DNA from 2 places in the Streptomyces altiplanensis genome. Region 2 is predicted to be linked to the other one. Evidence: riboswitches for the same ligand, from Rfam matches in the RefSeq annotation. Region 2 holds a riboswitch; the other holds the start of a gene.
The links. Region 2 has a riboswitch for glycine ahead of gcvP (aminomethyl-transferring glycine dehydrogenase). Riboswitches for the same ligand answer to the same signal wherever they lie in the genome.

Region 1 (3,933 bases), on a different contig from region 2:
ATACTGGCGAGCGCCCGGCGGGCGGTCACCACCACACCGCTCTCCTCGAACTCACCGGCCGCGGCGGAGAGGAAGTCGACCGGCTCCTCCTGCCAGTCCGGCTCGAAGAGCCGCACCCTGCCCCCGGTGGCCGGCCCGTCCAGCGGCGTACGGCCGGCCCGGCAGAGCTCGGCGACGGCGGGCGGCGGCAGCGGCACGCCGACCGCGCCGTCCGGGTTCACGGCGATGCCGAGCTGCGGGGGCAGGCCGCGGGCGAACTCGCGGGCGGGCGCCACGGCGAAGGACATGTGGGGCCCGGCGCACCGGCGCAGCTGCTCCTCGGAGCTGTACACGGGGACGTACGCCTCGCCGTGGAGGTCCAGGGTGGGCAGGTCGAGGTTCGGGGAGTCGGGCCCGCCGCCGTTCGGCAGCGGCACCCACACCTGGCTGCGCCCCAGCACCTCGACGATGCGGGCGCCCGCGGCGGGGGCGCCGAGCGAGGCGGCCAGCACCTCTTCGAGCTCGTTGCCGGGCCAGCCGCCTCCGCCGTGCGGGTGGGCGGGCAGGGGGATGTCTGGGTAGTCCACGGGCACGACCCTAACGCGGCGCCGGCGGTGCCCCGAGGGGCTGTTCCCCTAACCGGAGCCGCGTCCCGGCCGGGAAGCCGATCCCCGCCAGCGCCCCCGCCGCGTCCCGGTCCAGCAGCACCGCCGACGCGCAGCCGGCCGGGAGCCTGCCGCCCTCCGCGTCCCGGACCAGCCGGCCCACCGCCCGCCGGTGCCGGGCGAACGCGTAGCCCGAGACCCCGCGGCCCCGCTCCTCCTGGCCGGCCCGCGCCACCTGCGGCGTCACGTCGAGCAGCACCAGGTGCAGGGCGACGCCCCGCCGGCGGGCGTCGCGCGCCAGCCAGCGCCGCACCCAGGCGAGCGTGCCGCAGTCGTGGACCACGACGCTCCCGCCGGACCGCAGGGCGCGCCGCAGCCCGGCGTAGTGGGCGGCCCGTACGAGGGGGCGGTAGAGCGCGTACGGCAGCAGGCGCGGCATGCGCGCCTCCCACCGCTCGCGGACGTCCTGCGAGTCGATGCGGTGCACCCCCTCCGTCGCCGTACGCCGGATGAGGGTGCTCTTGCCGCTGCCGGGCAGCCCCGAGACGACCACGACGTCGCCGGCCGCGAAGGCCAGCGTCCGCGGGCTGCGCCCGGCCCGCTCGCGCAGGTCGCGGACGGTGGGCACCGGCCGGCGGGCGCTCTCCCCGGCCTGCACGCCCTGCGGTGCGGGCACCGTGCCGTGCGTGGTGCCCGCGGTCGTCACGTACGTACCGGGCCGCTGCAACGTCATCGCACTCCCCCTGTCAGGTGTCCCCGCCCTTTTCCCCACCCTTGCCCAAGAAGTGTAAAGAAAAGGTAATGCGTCACAAGTGATTTGCGTCTGTGCCGGGGTGCCGCCCGGCCGCCCCGCCGGCGGAGGATGCGTGCAATGATGTGCGCGCCAACTCCATACCGGCCGCTTGAATCCGCGCGGGAGAGTCCGAAGCACGCAGAAGCACTCCAGGAGTGCCCGGTGCCCAGGACGCCGAAGGAGCAAGTCCCTCCCTTGAATCTCTCAGGCCCCGTACCGCGCGGGCGAGGCATATCTGAAAAGCGGGCCGCCGTGTCGCGGCTCCACCCAAGGTGCAAGCCGGGACTCTCCCGGTGAACCTCTCAGGTTCCGATGACAGATGGGGAGGATTGTCCTCACCTGTCATGCCCTGCCCTGGGAGCCCCACACATGAGCAACGCCCCCCGTCACACCGCCCTCGACGCGACTCATCGTTCGCTGGGCGCGACCATGACCGACTTCGCGGGCTGGGACATGCCGCTGCGGTACGCCAGCGAGCGCGACGAGCACAACGCCGTACGGACCCGCGCGGGCCTCTTCGACCTCTCCCACATGGGCGAGATCACCGTCACCGGCCCCCAGGCCGTGAACGCCCTCGACTACGCGCTCGTCGGCAACATCGGCACGATCGGCCTCGGCCGCGCCCGCTACACCATGATCTGCCAGGAGGACGGCGGGATCCTCGACGACCTGATCGTGTACCGGCTGGCCGAAACCGAGTACATGGTGGTGGCCAACGCCGGAAACGCCCAGACCGTCCTCGACGCGATCACCGGGCGCGCGGCCGGATTCGACGCCGTCGTACGGGACGACCGTGACGCGTACGCCCTGATCGCCGTCCAGGGCCCCGAGTCCCCCGGGATCCTGAAGTCCGTCACCGACGCCGACCTCGACGGCCTGAAGTACTACGCCGGTCTGCCCGGCACCGTCGCCGGCGTCCCCGCCCTCATCGCCCGTACCGGCTACACCGGCGAGGACGGTTTCGAGCTGTTCGTGGCCCCGGCCGACGCCGAGAAGCTGTGGCAGGCGCTGACGGACGCGGGCAAGGACGCCGGTCTCGTCCCCGCCGGCCTCTCCTGCCGCGACACGCTGCGCCTCGAAGCGGGCATGCCCCTGTACGGGCACGAGCTGACCACCGCGCTGACCCCCTTCGACGCGGGTCTTGGCCGGGTCGTGAAGTTCGAGAAGGAGGGCGACTTCGTCGGCCGCGCCGCGCTCGAGGCCGCCGCCGAGCGCGCCGAGACCGCGCCGCCGCGCAAGCTGGTCGGCCTGGTCGCCGAGGGCCGCCGCGTCCCGCGCGCCGGTTTCCCCGTGGTCGCCGACGGCAGGGTCATCGGCGAGGTCACCTCGGGCGCCCCGTCCCCGACGCTCGGCAGGCCGATCGCCATGGCGTACGTCGACGCCGCGCACGCGGCGCCCGGCACCTCCGGCGTCGGCGTCGACATCCGCGGTACGCATGAGCCGTACGAGGTCGTTGCGCTGCCGTTCTACAAGCGCCAGAAGTGACCCCCCGCACAACCTTCCCGTTCACCAGCACTCCCCCGCGTACAGGAGAATTCAGGTCATGAGCAACCCCCAGCAGCTGCGTTACAGCAAGGAGCACGAGTGGCTGTCGACCGCCGAGGACGGCGTCGCGACGGTCGGTATCACGGAGTTCGCGGCCAACGCGCTCGGTGACGTCGTCTACGCCCAGCTCCCGGAGGTCGGTGACACGGTGACCGCGGGCGAGACCTGCGGCGAGCTGGAGTCGACCAAGTCGGTCAGCGACCTGTACTCCCCGGTGACCGGTGAGGTCGTCGAGTCCAACCAGGACGTCGTGGACGACCCGTCGCTGGTGAATTCCGCCCCCTTCGAGGGCGGCTGGCTCTTCAAGGTGCACGTCGCGGAGGAGCCGGCCGACCTGCTCTCCGCCGACGAGTACAACGCCTTCTCCTCCGGCAACTAAGACCTCGAACGGGACCGTGATGACGCTTCTCAACACTCCCCTCCATGAGCTCGACCCGGACGTCGCCGCCGCCGTCGACGCCGAGCTGCTCCGCCAGCAGTCCACCCTCGAAATGATCGCCTCGGAGAACTTCGCTCCGGTCGCGGTCATGGAGGCGCAGGGCTCCGTCCTCACCAACAAGTACGCAGAGGGCTACCCGGGCCGCCGCTACTACGGCGGCTGCGAGCACGTCGACGTGGTCGAGCAGATCGCCATCGACCGCATCAAGGCGCTCTTCGGCGCCGAGCACGCGAACGTACAGCCGCACTCGGGCGCCCAGGCCAACGCGGCCGCGATGTTCGCTCTGCTGAAGCCCGGCGACACGATCATGGGCCTGAACCTGGCCCACGGCGGTCACCTGACCCACGGCATGAAGATCAACTTCTCCGGCAAGCTCTACAACGTGGTCGCGTACCACGTGGACGACGCCACCGGCGAGGTCGACATGGCCGAGGTCGAGCGCCTCGCCAAGGAGTCGAAGCCGAAGCTGATCGTGGCCGGCTGGTCCGCGTACCCGCGTCAGCTGGACTTCGCCGCCTTCCGCCGCATCGCGGACGAGGTCGGCGCGTACCTCATGGTCGACATGGCGCACT
Region 2 (3,933 bases):
TTCCGTGAGTTCCTCGACCAGATCTCTCCTGAGGACTTCGGGACCAACAGCCAGTGAGCCGTGCACCAGGGGCCGTCCGCGCATTCGAGTAGCCTTTCCCCGGAGTGGGGCACGGGAAACCACTCTCAGGGTGATTATCACTCGGCGTGCCGAGTGTGGCGATCGTTGACGCACCCCGGGTGACTGCCTACCGTCGACAGGGCAGGTCAAGGACGGAGGTCGGCGTGAGAAGCAGCGGCGACGGTACGGTGGCGGGCGGGCCGTATCCGCTTCACGGCAGTGCGGTCGGCCCTCTGGCGGGGCGGCAGAGCGTGACGTCGGCCATGGGCGGGACAGCGGCGGCCGACAGCACGGAGAGCATCGGGTACCGGGGGCCGACCGCGTGCGCGGCGGCTGGTATCACGTACCGGCAGCTTGACTACTGGGCACGCACGGGGCTGGTCGAGCCGAGCGTGCGGCCCGCTTACGGGTCGGGTACGCAGCGTCTCTACAGCTTTCGCGACGTCGTCGTCCTCAAGATCGTCAAGCGGTTCCTGGACACCGGTGTCGCACTGCAGAACATCCGCGCCGCCGTCCAGCACCTGCGGGCCCGCGGGTTCCAGGACCTCGAGCGGATGACGCTCATGAGTGACGGTGCGACGGTGTACGAGTGCTCGTCGCCCGACGAGGTCGTCGAACTTCTCCAGGGCGGGCAGGGCGTGTTCGGGATCGCCGTGGGCGTGGTCTGGCGGGACGTGGAGAGCGCGCTGTCCCAGCTGCACGGCGAGCGCGTCGACACGGGCGAGACGCTGGTGGGCCACAACCCCACCGACGAGCTCGCCCGGCGCCGCAACAAGGCGGTCTGACGGGCGGTCCGGCCTCCTGCCGTGCTGCCGGCCGCCGATTGTCAGTGCCGTACGGCAGCATCGGTGGTGTGAGATCCGCGCCCACCATCCTGCATCTCGACATGGATGCCTTCTACGCCGCCGCAGAGCAGGCGGCGAAGCCGAGTCTGCGCGGAAAGCCCGTGGTGGTCGGCGGTATCGGAACCCGCGGGGTCGTCGCCACTGCCTCGTACGAAGCCAGGCGCTTCGGGGTGCACTCCGCGATGCCGGTGGCCCAGGCACGCCGGCTGTGCCCGAACGCCGCCTATCTGATGCCGCGCTTCTCCCTCTACCGTGCCGTGAGCGAACAGGTCATGGAACTCCTCGGCCGGCTCTCCCCGCTGGTGGAGCCGCTGAGCCTCGACGAGGCCTTCGTCGACCTGGAGGCGGGCGGGGTGGCCGACGACTCGGCCTCCGCCCGCAGGGCCGGAGAGCGGCTGCGGACGGACATCCGGGCGGTCACGGGGCTCACGGGGTCAGTGGGGCTCGCGGGCTCCAAGATGCTCGCGAAGATCGCGTCGGAGCAGGCCAAGCCGGACGGGCTGACGCTCATAGAGCCGGGCACCGAGCGCGAGCTGCTGGGGCCGATGCCCGTACGGACACTGCCGGGGGTCGGGCCTGCGACCGGGGAGCACCTTCGGCGGGCGGGGATGACGGCCGTCGTCGACCTGGTGGAAGCGGGCGAGGACGAGCTCGTACGGCTGCTGGGGAAGGCGCACGGGGTCTCGCTGTACCGGATGGCCGTCGGGCACGACGACCGGCCCGTGGTGGCCGAGCGGGACGCGAAATCGGTGTCGGTCGAGGACACCTTCGAGGTGGACCTGCATGACCGGGTCAGGATCAGGACCGAAGTGGTCCGGCTGTCCGACCGGTGTGTGCAGCGGTTGCGGACGGCCGGGCGGTCGGGCAGGACGGTGGTCCTCAAGGTGCGGAGGTACGACTTCTCGACGCTGACGCGTTCCGAGACGCTGCGTGGGCCGACGGACGACCCGGCGGTGGTGCGGGAGGCCGCAGGGCGGCTGCTGGAGTCCGTGGACACCACGGGCGGGGTGCGGCTGCTCGGGGTGGGGGTCACCGGGCTCGCCGACTTCACGCAGGAGGACCTTTTCGCCCAGGCGGCCGGTGAGCGGGCGCAGGCGGAGTCGCAGTCGGCGGAAGAAGCCGTGGAGGCGGATCCGGGCGGCGGCGGGGCGCCGGTGCCCGAGGCGCCGCCGGAGCGCCGGTGGCTGGCCGGGCAGGACGTGCGGCACGCCGTGTACGGAGCGGGATGGGTGCAGGGCAGCGGGGTCGGGAGGGTCACCGTGCGGTTCGAGGAGCCGACGTCGGCGCCCGGGCGGGTGCGGACCTTCAAGGTGGACGATCCGGATCTGGTGCCGTCGGATCCGCTCCCGCTGGTGAGGGCGGCCGGGGATCAGGCGGGGTCGTCTCCGGCCAGCCGGCCGAAGTCCCGGTCGGGGGCGGGGGAGGCGACGTCGAGCCCGTAGTGGTGGTAGAGCTGGAGTTCCTGCTCGGGGGAGAGGTGGCGGCCGACGCCGAAGTCCGGGGCGTCCTTGATCAGCGCGCGGTCGTAGGGGACGCGGAGGGAGTCGTTCACGACCGTGCTGGGTTCCAGGGGGACGAAGGCGTCGCGGCCGAAGAGGCCGGTGCGTACGGCTGCCCATTCGGGCACTCCCGTGGCGTCGTCGAGGTACACCTCGTCCACCGTTCCGATCTTGTTGCCGTTGCGGTCGAACGCCTTGCGGCCGATCAGACTGCGCGGATCGATGTCGGTCTGCACGGTCCCTCCAACTGATCGCAGCTGCTCCGTAAGACCCTACGAAAGTGCACAACTGTGGACTCGGCCACTCGAGGGATCCGCGACGAGGCTCGCTGGTAGGCTGGCAAATGGCTGCTGACCCCGTGCGGGAGAGTCTCCGGTGAACATGCCGGGGACGCCGAAGGAGCAAATCCTCCCCGGAATCTCTCAGGCCCCCGTACCGCACGGACGAGGTCACTCTGGAAAGCAGGGCGGGCGTCGGACGGGCATGTGCTGGAGAAGAGCACAGCACCTGTTGCGGCTCCCTTCCTCACCGACGGTGAAAGCCGGAACGACCCTCGGCGTCAGCGACGTCCGTACGGTCTTCCGGTGAAGCTCTCAGGTTGAGATGACAGAGGGGGAGGCCGTCCGGGTACCCGTGCCGTGGTGCCCCTCGCAGGTCGCGTCAGACCAGGAGGCCTTCCGCAGATGACCGCAAACCGCATTCCGCTCTCACAGCTTGAGCGTGGCATCCCCTTCGAGCAGCGCCACATCGGGCCCGATGCCGGAGCTCAGGCCAAGATGCTCGCCCAGGTCGGTTACGGCTCGCTCGACGAGCTGACCGCGGCCGCGGTGCCGGACGTCATCAAGAGCGCCGAGGCGCTCGGGCTGCCCGACGCCCGCACGGAGGCCGAGGTCCTGGCCGAGCTGCGTACGCTCGCGGACCGCAACCAGGTGCTCGCCCCGATGATCGGGCTCGGCTACTACGGCACCTTCACGCCGCCGGTGATCCTGCGCAACGTCATGGAGAACCCGGCCTGGTACACGGCGTACACGCCCTACCAGCCGGAGATCTCGCAGGGCCGCCTGGAGGCGCTGCTCAACTTCCAGACGATGGTCGCCGACCTGACCGGTCTGCCGACCTCGGGCGCCTCGCTGCTCGACGAGGGCACCGCGGCCGCCGAGGCCATGGCGCTCTCGCGCCGCGTCGGCAAGGTCAAGAACGGCGTCTTCCTGATCGACTCGGACACGCTGCCGCAGACCGTGGCCGTCATCCGGACGCGTGCGGAGCCGACCGGGGTCGACGTCGTCGTCGCTGATCTGTCCGGAGGCATTCCGGCCGAGGCCGCCGAGCGTGGTGTCTTCGGTGTGCTGCTTCAGTACCCGGGCGCCTCGGGCGCCGTACGGGACATCAAGCCCGTCATCGAGCAGGCGCACGAGCTCGGTGCGATCGTCACCGTCGCCGCCGACCTGCTGGCGCTGACGCTGCTGACCTCGCCCGGCGAGCTCGGCGCGGACATCGCGGTGGGCACCACCCAGCGCTTCGGCGTCCCG

Region 1: another riboswitch for glycine. It lies ahead of gcvT (glycine cleavage system aminomethyltransferase GcvT); the one in region 2 lies ahead of gcvP (aminomethyl-transferring glycine dehydrogenase).

Annotation. Positions count from the first base shown of each region.
Region 1 is NZ_JBSFUB010000017.1:57,688-61,620, reverse strand. Features, by position in the region: gene ACWD0Y_RS11260 (enhanced serine sensitivity protein SseB) at 1-566, opposite strand, end outside; gene ACWD0Y_RS11255 (AAA family ATPase) at 577-1,317, opposite strand; glycine riboswitch at 1,488-1,606, shown strand; glycine riboswitch at 1,607-1,706, shown strand; gene gcvT (glycine cleavage system aminomethyltransferase GcvT) at 1,747-2,862, shown strand; gene gcvH (glycine cleavage system protein GcvH) at 2,921-3,301, shown strand; gene glyA (serine hydroxymethyltransferase) at 3,321-3,933, shown strand, end outside.
Region 2 is NZ_JBSFUB010000065.1:31,071-35,003, reverse strand. Features, by position in the region: gene ACWD0Y_RS24885 (bifunctional nuclease family protein) at 1-57, shown strand, start outside; gene ACWD0Y_RS24880 (MerR family transcriptional regulator) at 225-845, shown strand; gene ACWD0Y_RS24875 (DNA polymerase IV) at 914-2,347, shown strand; gene ACWD0Y_RS24870 (PRC-barrel domain-containing protein) at 2,275-2,640, opposite strand; glycine riboswitch at 2,756-2,852, shown strand; gene gcvP (aminomethyl-transferring glycine dehydrogenase) at 3,088-3,933, shown strand, end outside.